One region of the Paenibacillus sp. FSL R7-0331 genome, then DNA from elsewhere that is predicted to be linked to it. Evidence: riboswitches for the same ligand, from Rfam matches in the RefSeq annotation. Region 1 holds a riboswitch; each other region holds the start of a gene.
What was found. Region 1 has a riboswitch for cyclic di-GMP ahead of R70331_RS30925 (choice-of-anchor A family protein). Riboswitches for the same ligand answer to the same signal wherever they lie in the genome.

Region 1 (3,126 bases):
GTGCCGGACTGGATTCCCCGGTCTGCGGCAATGTAGCGGCTGCTGCTTCTGTAATGCCGGGATCAGTAACACTACCCAGCGGTATTTCATCATCAAGGATAATTTCATCCTCCGGCCCCGGTCCGGCTGTCGGACTCGGCTTCGGCGTTGCTTGTGGTACGATTATTCCGCCTGCGGCAGCAGTTGCACTCGCGCCGGGACCAAGCGGCACAGGATTATCTTCAATTTCCAGTTCATCATCCGTCACAATCGTCCCGATGACCGTCGGACTGGTCGGGGTGGATGGAGTTCCGCCCGGAATAGAAACTACACTGGTGGGTGATGCCGTTGCCGGCACTGTAGGACCAGGCGTTACAGCGCTTGTTGGCGCTGCTGTTGGTGCCGTTGTTGGTGCTGCTGTTGGTGCCGTTGTTGGTGCTGCTGTTGGTGCCGTTGTTGGTGCCGTTGTTGGTGCTGCTGTTGGCACTGTTGTTGGTGCCGTTGTTGGTGCTGTTGTTGGTGCTGTTGTTGGTGCCGTTGTTGGCGTTGCCGTCGGTGCTGCTGTCGGCGTCGGCGTCGGTGCTGCTGTCGGCGTTGGCGTCGGTGCTGCTGTCGGCGTTGGCGTTGGCGCTGCTGTCGGCGTTGGCGTCGGTGCTGCTGTCGGCGTTGGCGTTGGTGCTGCTGTCGGCGTTGGCGTCGGTGCTGCTGTCGGCGTTGGCGTCGGTGCTGCTGTCGGCGTTGGCGTTGGCACTGCTGTCGGCGTTGACGTTGGTGCTGCTGTCGGCGTTGGCGTCGGTGCCGCTGTCGGCGTTGGCGTCGGTGCTGCTGTCGGCGTTGGCGTTGGTGCCGCTGTCGGCGTTGGCGTCGGTGCTACTGTCGGCGTTGGCGTCGTCGTCGGCACTGGTGTTGGCGTTGCCGTCGGCACTGGTGTCGGCGTTGCTGTCGGTACTGGTGTTGGCGTTGCTGTCGGCACTGGTGTCGGCGTTGCTGTCGGCACTGGTGTTGGCGTTGCCGTCGGCACTGGTGTCGGCGTTGCTGTCGGCACTGGTGTCGGCGTTGCTGTCGGCACTGGTGTCGGCGTTGCTGTCGGTACTGGTGTTGGCGTTGCTGTCGGCACTGGTGTCGGCGTTGCTGTCGGCACTGGTGTCGGCGACGGAGTCGCTGTAGGCGTAGTTCCGTTGTCGCGGCCGGTGTATGGCTTATGGTGGAACTCTCCGCTTCCTTCCAGGGAGGCTCCGATCATACTGCCGTTGATCTGCCCGTTGTTAAACGTAATTGCTGCATTCGGGGCCAGTACGGTCCCCATGATACCGATGCTTTCCATCCGCAAGGCTGTCGCCTGCGGGAAGTTATAGAGCACTTTATTCTGACTCACGCCAGTCAGCCCGTTTCCGTTCTTGAACGTGACTGAGGCTCCGTCAATATTAACGATTGCGGTAGATCCCTCCGGTGCGGTAATCCGCAGCTCATTAGCACCCGTAAGCGTACTTCCTGATACTGAGAATACATTCAGCACGGGATCGGTACCGGTCAGTTTAATATTTCCGTAGTTGTCTTCTGTTTTGCCGTTCACAGTCAAAGCTGCAAGCTGCAGGGACTTAGTGCGGAGCAGGGCAAACTCTGAAGCAAAATTAATTACATTCGCCTCCTGCCTTAGCGTCCCCGTCCCGCCCCGCGGTTTGCCGGAGCCTGAGTAAGTACCGCCGTACACGGCACTACCGTTAACTTCCCCCATGTCATAGCTCAGATTGCCGCCTGCCACCAGCGAATCCATTTCTGAGATTTCTGCTGCACTCAGACTATGGCCTACCGAATATCCGCCCTGGGTAAGGGTGATATGACCGCCGGCAGCCATTCTGCCTTCCGAATCACTGTGGTAGCCTTTAAGATCACCGAGAATAAACACATTGTACTTACCCGCAATGCCAGGAAGGGGAGTACTGTCAGCCCTTACCTTACCTTGTCCGGCGGAAGCCAGCCAGCCGCTGACCAGCAGAACTGCAGACATAGCCACTGCAAAAGATAACTTGAATACAGATTTACGATTCATTATTAATTCCCCCCGTAAGATGCGGTATAAACCCCGGCTATAGCAGCACCTTCACCTAAAAAAATGAACAAAAAAAGCCGCCAGGAAGTCAAGCTTCACGGCGGCCGGACGATCGTAGCCCTCTCTCAAAGGCTGTAGACTCCTGGCTTTGCGTCCCGCACTTTCGGGCGGTTTGCGATTATACATGAGAAAGTATGTAGTTGAAATAGAGTAAGTAGTCTATGACATTTGTTACTTTAGCACTAAACTAAGTGTATTCCCTGATCCGCATTATTGTCAATCTATTCCTTATAATATTTTTCCATAATAATCGAAATTTCTGAACGGAAAGGCTTTCAGAGCTGTTTTCCAGCCTATGATCCATGTCATTCTATTAATTGTCAGCCAATCCTCTCTTATACTCCGGAATACTCGTTTTTCATCGTTTAAAATTTAAGTATCTAAATAATGTAATTTAGTATATTCGAACTACTTAAATTTTTAATTAATAATAACCCTCCCGGAATTCCATTTATATCGTATTGTATGCTTGTCTGATTCATAAAAGGCATAATATATCTCATCAGACGAAAAAAAACTGCCGGCCGGTTACCCGCTGACAGTTCATCCCAAGCATTTTTTATTATATTAAAGCAGCTGCAGCCAGCCGATCATTGACATCCAGAGCGGAACACTTAAAAACAGGCCGAACACCAGACCACGGCGGAGATTACCTTCATGATTCATTTTCATACTCCTCTTTTCGGCATAAATTATTTTCAACTTTAGTATTACAAATTTAATATAAATCAATTCCGGATTTTTTATTGTGAATTATGTCACATTATTTTCCTTTTAAAAAAATAAAACAAAAAGCCTTGCCATGGGAGTTGGCAAGACCTGTAGGGTACCATATAACACTGGGGGGTGTCTGGTTTATTCAATATAAACGATCTACCTGAAAATAAGCTGATAGGAACCTAAAAGTTACATTAAAACTGTCCAATAGCCCAAAGTGCCAAATACAACGACCAGCGCTACGGGATAAAAAATTTTCCGGCTTACTTTATCATTAAATGTAAAAAATAAACACAGCATACAAAGCCACGCAATAAGAA
Region 2 (3,126 bases), 990 kb from region 1:
AAAGGCTTCCTTCAGCCCTTCCGGCTTCACCTTGACCGTGCTGAATGCAGCCCGCGGGTAATATCCGTTATCAAGCTTCAGCCCCTGGAAGCATTCATGGATCAGCTCGCGGAGCTGCTCCGGGCTATGTCCGGTTGACGGAAGCAATGACACCAGCCCCTCATCCATAATGACATGAATGCTGTTCAGCTTCCCTAATACAGGGTGTTCCGCATACTCCTCCTTCAGCCGGAGCAGCTCCCCCTGCCGTTCTTCCCCGGCAACTGCCGTCTCAGTCAGCAGCAGCTGGAAAGGTGAATGCAGCAGCTTCACCTCCAGCCTGAGCGCAGCCTGCGACAGTTCAGTGCTGGAGAGTCCGCCGCTTAGGCAGCGGCGCAGCAAGCCGCTGAATTCCCGGTGCTCGGCCGGTTCAAAATAATCCTCATATCCGGAATGAATATGATACGAAATAAGCTCGGCTCCCTGGATGAACAGACTCTCCTCCACAGGCAGCAGCAGCGGATCTATGGAACAATACAAAAGAAACCCTGTGCACTTCTCTCCCTGCATCAGCGGCAGCCGCAGGCCTGTTCTGTCACCGGCGCGGAAGCGCTGGTTGCGGTTCTGCCACGGCCAGCCCTCCAGCAGCTGGCTGCTGTTCATTTCAGAATTATTGTAGACAATATCCCCCCGGCTGCTTACAACTGCAAGCTTGTAGCCGATCACCTCAGATACCGACTCAAAGAGGGGGCGGCCGCGGCCGGAGCGGAGCGCAAAGCGCATCAGCTTGCGCTGCTTCTCCAGGATACTCTGCAGCACACTGGTGCTTCGCGACAATTCAGCTCGGAACAGCCCGTTCATCTGATCGGAGAACGTGAACTGGAACGGCAGCTCAATCAGCGGGAAATTCAGCGTCTCAGCCTCGGCAATCAGCTCCTGCGGCACGGTATCCCAGAAGCGGCCCAGCTTGATGCCCAGCGCCGATGAGCCTCGCCGGTTCAAGGTCTGCAGCAGTGCGGAAGCATCTTCAAGGCTGTCCTTGATCAGATACGCGGTAGTTAACAGCATCTCCCCCTCTTTAATCCAGTCCGAGATATCCGGTGCATCCATTACGTTGATCGACTTCACAATTCTGTGCTTGCCCTTGGCTCCGGCGATAAGCTTGGCCTCGGATAAAGGATAAATGGACAACGCTTCTTCGACAGTAAGATGCATGCCACCCCTCCTTAACTAAGTTTGTTTATTAACCAGCGTTCTTTATGTTACTTTATGTAACATTATAGATAAAATGACCCCTATTGGAAAGAGAAAAGTGAAAATACCATTCGAATATGTCAGGTATAATAACGTATGTCACACAATCTTAATATAAATGATTTTAGTTAAACAGTTTAAAAATCATATTGTAAATAAGCTACTTTAGTACTAAAATGAAGATTGCTTTTGTTTGTATATTTGAATCTTTAAATCTTTAAACTCTTTTTTGTCGACTTACGTCGGGCAAAAGCCTTCGTTATCGGCCGAATCATTGTTCCATTTAATAAAGGCAAACTATCTGAAAGGATGGGACGCAAAGCAATGGGCCTAAAGATGCAGTAACCATGCATCCACGGCTGCCAGGCTGCCACCGGGAGCTGTCACCAGCTCTTATGTCCAAATGCCACTGATTACACAAAAAGGAGCTAACAAAATGCCTCAGCGAATGACCGCAAAGGATTTAAACACGCTGACAGATCCGCTTGACGTTAAGAAAATGGAACCGGAAGGCGAACCCGCGATTTCTCTGCAGCCCAATGATAAAGAAGATAATGACGGAATGATCCTCGTCCAAAACAATCAGCTGCATATTACCTCCCCGTTGCCCGGCGGCAGGCCGGCAGTTATTACAGCGCGTCCGCCTCTTGTTTTGAAGCTCAATAATGAAACAGTCTCAGGTCCGGCAGAAGTACTGGCAACTGACCGGGTTACCTGGACGGTTCAGGAACCGCCCCAGTACGAGATCAGCATCTCCGATGACAAGCTTAAAGCCTTCCTTACTCTTAACTATGTACAGCAATATCCATGGAATCTCGTGAATTCCCCGGCAACCAGCCGGCTTGAATTAGAGGCACGCCTTGACCGTTCCCTCCTGTTGTCCACACTAACCATTGAACAGATCATTGCCGTTTTTGAAAAAAAGTCGATGGTCCGTAGTCTGAATATTCCCTCTATTTATGCAGAATTAAAGAACCCGTCCCATCAGCCGGTTTGTGTCGCGGAAGGCATGCCTCCTGTGCCCGGTACGGATGCAACACTGGACTTATTTTTCCCCGAGCATATTGAGAAGGCTTTCAGCGAACATGAAAACGAAGACTCTGCGGATTACCGCAGCCGCCTGCGGATTCCTTCAGCCAAAACAGGTGATATCATTGCCCGCAAGCACCTGTCCCGGGAGGGGGTTCCAGGCTACGATGTGTATGGAGGCATATTGCCTGCAGCCCCCGCCAGAGATATTAAAGTGGCCGTCAAAGAGCATACAGCGCTGCTGCCGAACCACGAAATCACCGCACTGAAGGATGGACGGCCGCGGATGACAGGAAGTAACATCAAATACCTCGATATATCCGCTGAATATGCGGTTCCGGGTAATGTGAATATCAATACAGGCAATATCGTTTTTTCTGGCGATGTGATTGTGTATCAGGATGTTGAAGCTGGCATGATTATCGAGTCTCTGGGCAACGTCTATATTTACGGCAATGTCAACAGCTCTACTATTACAGCGACAGGAAGCATACTTGTTATGGGAAATGTAGTCAGCAGCCAGCTGTATTCCGGCTATTACGGCGTGATGTACAACCGGCTGTACAGCCTCTCCAAGCAGCTGATTGAAGAGGTTCATTTGCTGAGGCAGGCTTCAGGCCTGCTTACCGAGAAGGTAGAATCGCGGAAGCAGACAGCGAAGGCCGGTCAGATTATTCTTCTGCTGATGGAAAGCAAGTTCAAAAAAATTCCCGGGCTCATCCGTAATCTGCAGGCCGTCTTTCCTGGCATTAAGCACACTTACCATCAGGACACTGAGCAGCTGAAGCATATGCTGGATGTTTTTTTACGTCCGGCCCAATTCATTGATTTTTTGAGCGATGTCATCCTGGACTCCTTTTTAAA
Region 3 (3,126 bases), 100 kb from region 1:
GCATCGTTGCCTTCAAGGCTAAAACGCTTCTGGCCGACAAAGGTTTTGTGCAGGAAGGTCTCGAACTGCTCCACCTGAATCAGCCGGTTCAGCAGCTCCTTGCGCTCTTCGTTATTCAGCGGAGCCGGGGAACTCAGTGACTCAGCCTGGCTGTTCAGCCAGCGCAGCTCCTTCTCATCATGCACATGCCCGAATTCGTAAGCGATGGTCTGAGTATAAGCCTGCAGCATCCGCTGTACCGCATCCCAGGCAGTTTTGACGTCTGCGGGCGCATTCTCCCAGATGAGCGAGGCGGGCATAGCTGTGAGATCTTCACGGGTGAGATCATAAGTCCGGAAGTCCAGCCACTGGGCCATCGGGTTCTCTCCGCGGTCAAGCGGGTCGATATTGGCGGCGCGGTGGCCATGTATACGAATATTAGCGATCAGTTTGGAGGCTCTTACAGCCTTCCGCAGCCATTCGGCATCTCCTGTTACAGCGGGCGGCGGAGCCTGCTCGGGTAACGGTGTCATCGGTGGAGGCCCGTTAGTAGTAAAAAGATCGCGGTAATTAGGTTCTACTGAAGAAGGATCCTTGATAAATTGTTCGTACTTGTCTTGAATATAGCCCAGATTCGGTCCGTGATAACTGCTCCAAACGGATTCATTATAGGGTCCTTTGGCTGCCATGAATACATCCTCCTAACGGATGAACCCCACATGCGCCAGAAAAACACCAGCGGCTGGTGGGGCTGATATGTTTGCGGTTACATTGCACCTCTATTGTGCTACTTTAGAGCGTGCTAATCAATTCATACTTTGTGCTGTACCGTTCGCAAAACGGTATGATTCAGGCGGGAATTCATCCAGAACCACTATAAATGCAAACAGCTGATTGGAGTGATGGGAACGGGGTGAAAGAAGTCTATTTCTTTTCTGGGAGAATGGTCCGGAAGCTTCAAAAGATTCAGGGCATAGCGCACAGTTTTCATATAGTTTAATCAAAATACTACAAAATGAATCGTTAATTCCGAAGATATTCCCTTAAAATATTTCCAATAATCGACACACTTTGTTAGATGGATGCTATATAATGTTATTGCAGATAGCGGTTTCATACATCTATAAGCTGGTATTAGCCAGATCCTTTCTTGTAAAGGGTCCAGTAAAGGGTAAACCTGGACGAAAGACAGGGGCACAAAGTCTCGGATCTAATGTAGAAATACTATGATGGCCGGACTGCCTGGGGACGTATAATCTTAGGAGGAGATTTCTTGGATAAGTCCAACCAGGGCAATGACAGAGAATTACAGACGGGTGATCTGGATCTGGAATGGGTGTATTTGATGATGGCGGCCAGACAGGCCGGCCTCAAGGCGGAGGAGATCCGCCGGTTTTTGAGTGAAAGGGCTTTGCAGGCGATGTAATACAGAGGGTCATCCGGATGTTACATACAGAGAAGGGCACAGCGAAAGCGGCTGTGCCCTTTTTTGAATAATCAGAATGCCGGGGTCCCCGCAAAGTAACTGCGTCAGCTTCCATGTTAAGGCCCCACCTGGTGGGGTTATTTTGGCATGTCAGAAAGAATATAGTGGGGTTGCTTTGAATGTCAGGGGATAACATCAGCCTAATCCTTCTGCTCCAGCCGCCATTTCTGATAGTCGAGGAACTCTTTGAATTCCCGCTTGCTTATCCCTGAAGCCATAGCTTCCTGTGCCAGGCGCAACCATTCACCGTCGAGTGAGTGCTCCTGCGCTTCCAGCGGCTCCCCGTACAGCAGGATATGAATAGATACCTGTAGCGCATCGGCCATTTTCTCAATGAATTGAATAGAGGGATTGGACTGAATATTTCGTTCTACATTGCTAAGGTATGATTTCGCTACGTCCGCCTTATCCGCCAGTTCGGATAATGACAGGCCCTTCTCCAGGCGGAGCTGATGAATGCGATTTCCTAAATGTTCCGGCACAGTTAAACGCCCCTCCGCACTTTTTGTTAACAGTATAGCAAATAACCCTACAACGGACAAAGCACTACCTGAATCAATGTATGAATCCCGTTCAGAATGTTTTCATTATTGTTCACCTCACTTTAACTCCCCGAAGCAGCTTCACTATACCCGTTGAAAAAATTCGAAATCCCTAAGACTGTTCTCTAAAAAGTACGAAAACATGAGCGAATCAGCGTATAAAGGAGAAAACGACCGCCAAAAACGTTCTTTATAACGAATTTGCTTAAAAATGAGGGTTTAAATTATGCAGGAACATGACATATACTTATGCCAAGGTTCTTTATAACGAACAGTATATGTTCTTCATAAAGATCAAATGACTGATAGACGAACTAGTCTGCATGCTATGTGCGGCTACTAAAGGAGAGGCTCCTGTGAGGCTTTCACGAACTTCGCGTAAGAAAAATAACCGCCGGTTAATCCTTCCGCAGCTTGCGGGAATTGTAGTGATCTCAGTCTATGGCATCGGTCAGATCACTTCACCGACCTATGCGCTTATAACCGGCAGTGCAGCGGCAGAATCGGGTATTACAAGCGCCTTTGTTTTTCCGGTAACCGTGGACCAATTAGCAAATCAGGCCAGTGAAGCGATGAACCGGGCTGTTCTGAAGCGTGAGGCGGCCAAAGGGGTGTTCGCAGACATCGCGGATACGAATGCGGATTCCGAAGCGGCAGAAGGACAAATGAGCGGCATACAGGAGGCTGCTGAACAAGCACGCGGAGCTGCCGCGTCTGCAGCTGAACTGCTGGCGCAGCTCGAAGCCTACTCCCTGCGTTCACAGCAGGATCTTGCACAGCAGAGAGAGGAGATAAGGCTCCGGCTGGATTCCTTTGCTGTTACCTTTGAACAGCTGGAGGCGGCTCAGCAAACGGATACTTCTGTATTCGAGCAGCTGCTGGCTCAGGCTAATCTCACCATAGTCGAATTTCAGGAGATGGTCCGCAGGCTTGCTTCAACTGTACGGGTAGATACCTATGTTCAGGCAGCCTACCAGCAGGCGATGACAGCGGCCTCACAAGCCGGAACTTATGCTGATGAAACTTCACAGCTGTATACCCAGGCAGCGGACGCACTACAGGAGCTAAAAGCTGCCGAAGAGAAAGCCAAACTCGAAGCAGAGGAGAAAGCCAAACTCG
Region 4 (3,126 bases), 760 kb from region 1:
TGGCCGCTTCACTGTCCTGGCTGGCTGTACACGGCCTTTACGGCGACCAGTATTTATACTTTGCACCGCTTGCGGCCATTCTCATTACACAGGGCACCGTTAAAGCCTCACTTGAAAAGGGCTGCTACCGGCTGCTCGGCATTGTGCTTGGCGGAGCGGTCAGCCTGATCGTAGGCCGCTTCCTGGACATAGGCATCGTCTCGCTTCTGCTGATCCTGCTGATCGGCATCGGAGTTGCCACCGCCTGCCGGATTAATGTTCAGGCCGTTTCCCAGGTCGGGGTAACGTCGGTGCTCGCGCTTACCTTTTACCATGATCATTATGTTGTATGGAGACTCGCAGAGACGCTGATCGGCGTACTGATTGCCCTCTTGATTAATATGATTATTGTTCCGCCGAAGGGCTTCGATAAGGTGAAGGGTCTGGCTCTTGAAGGGAGCCTGCTGCTGGCTGATTCCCTAAGCGGACTTGCCGCAGGCGGCAAAGCCGGGGAACCGGCCCGCAGCACCCTGAAGCGCTCCTCCGCTCTGCTGGCGAAGAGCAGCAGCCTGCAGAAGGAGCTGCTGTACACGCTGTCACATTATCCTTGCCGTAAAGAAATGCACGGACTGGCTCAGGCTACGGCGCATCTGCAGAAGGTTCACTTCTATGTCCAGGAGATCGCGGAGGAGCTATCCCTGCTGCCTGCGCACTATGCCGCCTCTGACCGGATGAATGAGGTCATGGCAGCAACCGCTGACTGTATTGCCCTTTACGGTGCCAGGACGCTGTCGAAAGCAGAAGCCGGACGTCCGCTTACGGAGTCTGCGCGTCACGCCCGCGAGCTGCAGCTCTCCTGGTTCGCTGAGCTGCAGGGGCACTGTCCGCTCACAGCCATCCGCGATCTCGGCGCCGTGTTCTCCCATCTGAACCGTGTGCTTGATGTTATCGAGCAAGCCGGTTACGCAGCAGTTTCTGCTGCAGCCCTGCCGGCAAGAAGCGAAGCTGCCCGCAGTATCCCTCTTGTTAACAAAGGACTCTCCCACAAGCTGTAAGCTTGGGAGAGTCTTTTTTTGTAGTCCCGGTGTGCGAGTTGGAGATTAAGCCCCACTGCCGGCTATCGCACCCTACTACGGCTGCGATTTTTTAGATAAAATCACAGTTGAAAACTTGCTGCACAAGTATTAAAATAAGGATTATTTGCAGCAACCACTAAAATCCAGTACTATAGTACCAGTTAAGAATTCTTTATTGTCGATCACGGTCGAATAAATGACCTCATGCTGAATGTTTATCTTCGTCTCATGTATAAAGGCAAACTGTCCGAAAGGGCAGGACGCAAAGCAATGGGCCTAATCATGCGCATTCGGCATTTATGGCTGCCAGGCTGCCGGTTTCTGATAATCGAAAAAAGCGAGGTTATAAACAATGCCGCATCACACTCTTGATCAGCCACGGCATGCGTTCAGCGCCATGCCTGTCTTCAGTGCCGTTCATTCTCTTTCTTCTACTCTCCCCTTCATACCGCCAATCGGATCTGCCGGGCATGAGGAGAAGAATGGAATGATTATCGTGCAGAATGACCAGATCTTTATTACTCCCCCTTTACCCGGCGGCAAAGCTGCCGTCATCTCTGCCATTCACCCCGTCGTCCTCAGAATTAACCGGACCAGAGCAACAGAGCCCGCCGCCATTACTTCATCTGACCAGCTGAGCTGGGAAATCAGCGAGAAGCCGCAGTACCAGATTACCGTTTCCGAAGACGGGCTCAGCGCCTATTTTACGCTCTACCGTGTAGAGAAGTATGCCTGGAAGCTGGTCAATTGTCCCGCTTCGGCCAAGGTATGTGTCCGGGCAGAGCCGAACTATGATCTGCTGCTCTCGAAGCTGACTGTGAACCAGATTGTAGCCGACCTGTCTAAGAGCTCCTTCATCCCGAATCTAAACATTCCGGCCCTGTACGCAGAGCTGAATAATCCGACCTATCAGCCGGTCTGTATTGCTGTAGGCAAGGCTCCGCTCCCGGGCAAAAAAGGGCGGCTTGAGCCGGAGGCAAGGCTGTCTTTAACAGAAGCGTTCAGCACAAGCGGAGCATCCGGTCCACAGTCTGCAGCGGACTCTTCCGGAATGAGACCTTTCCGGGTCCGGACAGGGGAGATATTGGCCCGCAAGCTGCCCCCGGAAGAGGGATTGCCCGGGTACGATGTGTTCGGCGGCATTTTGCCGGCTCCGCGGCCGGAGGATATATCTCTTACATACTCCGGCTGCTGCCGGCTGCTGCCGAACGGGGAGATTGTCGCACAGCGTGAAGGCCGGCCGCGGTTTACGGGCTGGGATACCCCGGCTATGCGTATTGATTTTCCGGAAGCCTGCGTCTTGCCGGATCATATGGCTGCTGCCGAAGGTACTCTTATTTTCGCAGGGGATATCATAGCACCTCAGGGAATCGGGGAGTATTACACTATAGAAGCAATAGGGAACGTATACATCTCCGGTGACGTCCGCCATGCTGTGATTGCAGCCACCGGCAGTGTAGTCATCCGCGGCAGGGCTACAGACAGCCACATTTACAGCGGTGAATGCGGGGCAAGACAGCACCGGCTGTATAAGTGCCCCGGACAGCTGATAGAGGAACTGAGCCTGCTACGGAATGCCGCCCGGCTGCTGGAGAGCAATCTTCGCTCCCGCCAACAGCCGGTGAAATACGGGCTGGTCGTGCTGCACCTGCTCGAAGGTAAATTCATCCACATCCCCGGCATGCTGCGCGGACTGCAGGAGCTACTTGCCGGAGACGATCCGGCTGCACCTATGGATACAAGGCAGCTGAAGCATATGCTGGAGATTTTTCTGCACCCCGGACAGTTCACGGAATTCATTAACGATGATGTAGTCGGCACATTCCTGGATCTGCTGGAGGAGCTCAGGGACGGAGTATTTCATATGCACGAGGGAAATGTGCGGATTGATATTGCCGGGGCAGAGGACAGCCTGCTCCAGTCGGGAGGCGACCTGCATATTCACGGGGAAGGCACTGTTAACACCACCCTGCGGGCAGCGGGTAATATCCGCTTTATTCCTGCAGATTCGGTATGCAGCGGCTCCACGGCCGAGGCGGGGCAATCCATTGTATTACAGCAGGCCGGACCG

Region 2: it holds a riboswitch for cyclic di-GMP, as region 1 does, so the genes downstream of both, R70331_RS06335 (flagellar assembly protein A) here and R70331_RS30925 (choice-of-anchor A family protein) in region 1, are expected to answer to the same signal.
Region 3: it holds a riboswitch for cyclic di-GMP, as region 1 does, so the genes downstream of both, R70331_RS30890 (anti-repressor SinI family protein) here and R70331_RS30925 (choice-of-anchor A family protein) in region 1, are expected to answer to the same signal.
Region 4: it holds a riboswitch for cyclic di-GMP, as region 1 does, so the genes downstream of both, R70331_RS28980 (flagellar assembly protein A) here and R70331_RS30925 (choice-of-anchor A family protein) in region 1, are expected to answer to the same signal.

The regions. Positions count from the first base shown of each region.
Region 1 covers NZ_CP009284.1:478,505-481,630, reverse strand. Annotated here, with positions in the region: gene R70331_RS30925 (choice-of-anchor A family protein) at 1-2,029, opposite strand, end outside; cyclic di-GMP riboswitch class I at 2,126-2,216, opposite strand.
Region 2 covers NZ_CP009284.1:1,469,376-1,472,501, reverse strand. Annotated here, with positions in the region: gene R70331_RS06340 (PucR family transcriptional regulator) at 1-1,194, opposite strand, end outside; cyclic di-GMP riboswitch class I at 1,515-1,608, shown strand; gene R70331_RS06335 (flagellar assembly protein A) at 1,670-3,126, shown strand, end outside.
Region 3 covers NZ_CP009284.1:373,905-377,030, forward strand. Annotated here, with positions in the region: gene R70331_RS01620 (2-oxoglutarate dehydrogenase E1 component) at 1-668, opposite strand, end outside; cyclic di-GMP riboswitch class I at 1,140-1,225, shown strand; gene R70331_RS30890 (anti-repressor SinI family protein) at 1,253-1,405, shown strand; gene R70331_RS01625 (helix-turn-helix domain-containing protein) at 1,606-1,947, opposite strand; gene R70331_RS31390 (hypothetical protein) at 2,364-3,126, shown strand, end outside.
Region 4 covers NZ_CP009284.1:6,652,394-6,655,519, forward strand. Annotated here, with positions in the region: gene R70331_RS30830 (FUSC family protein) at 1-1,034, shown strand, start outside; cyclic di-GMP riboswitch class I at 1,283-1,374, shown strand; gene R70331_RS28980 (flagellar assembly protein A) at 1,543-3,126, shown strand, end outside.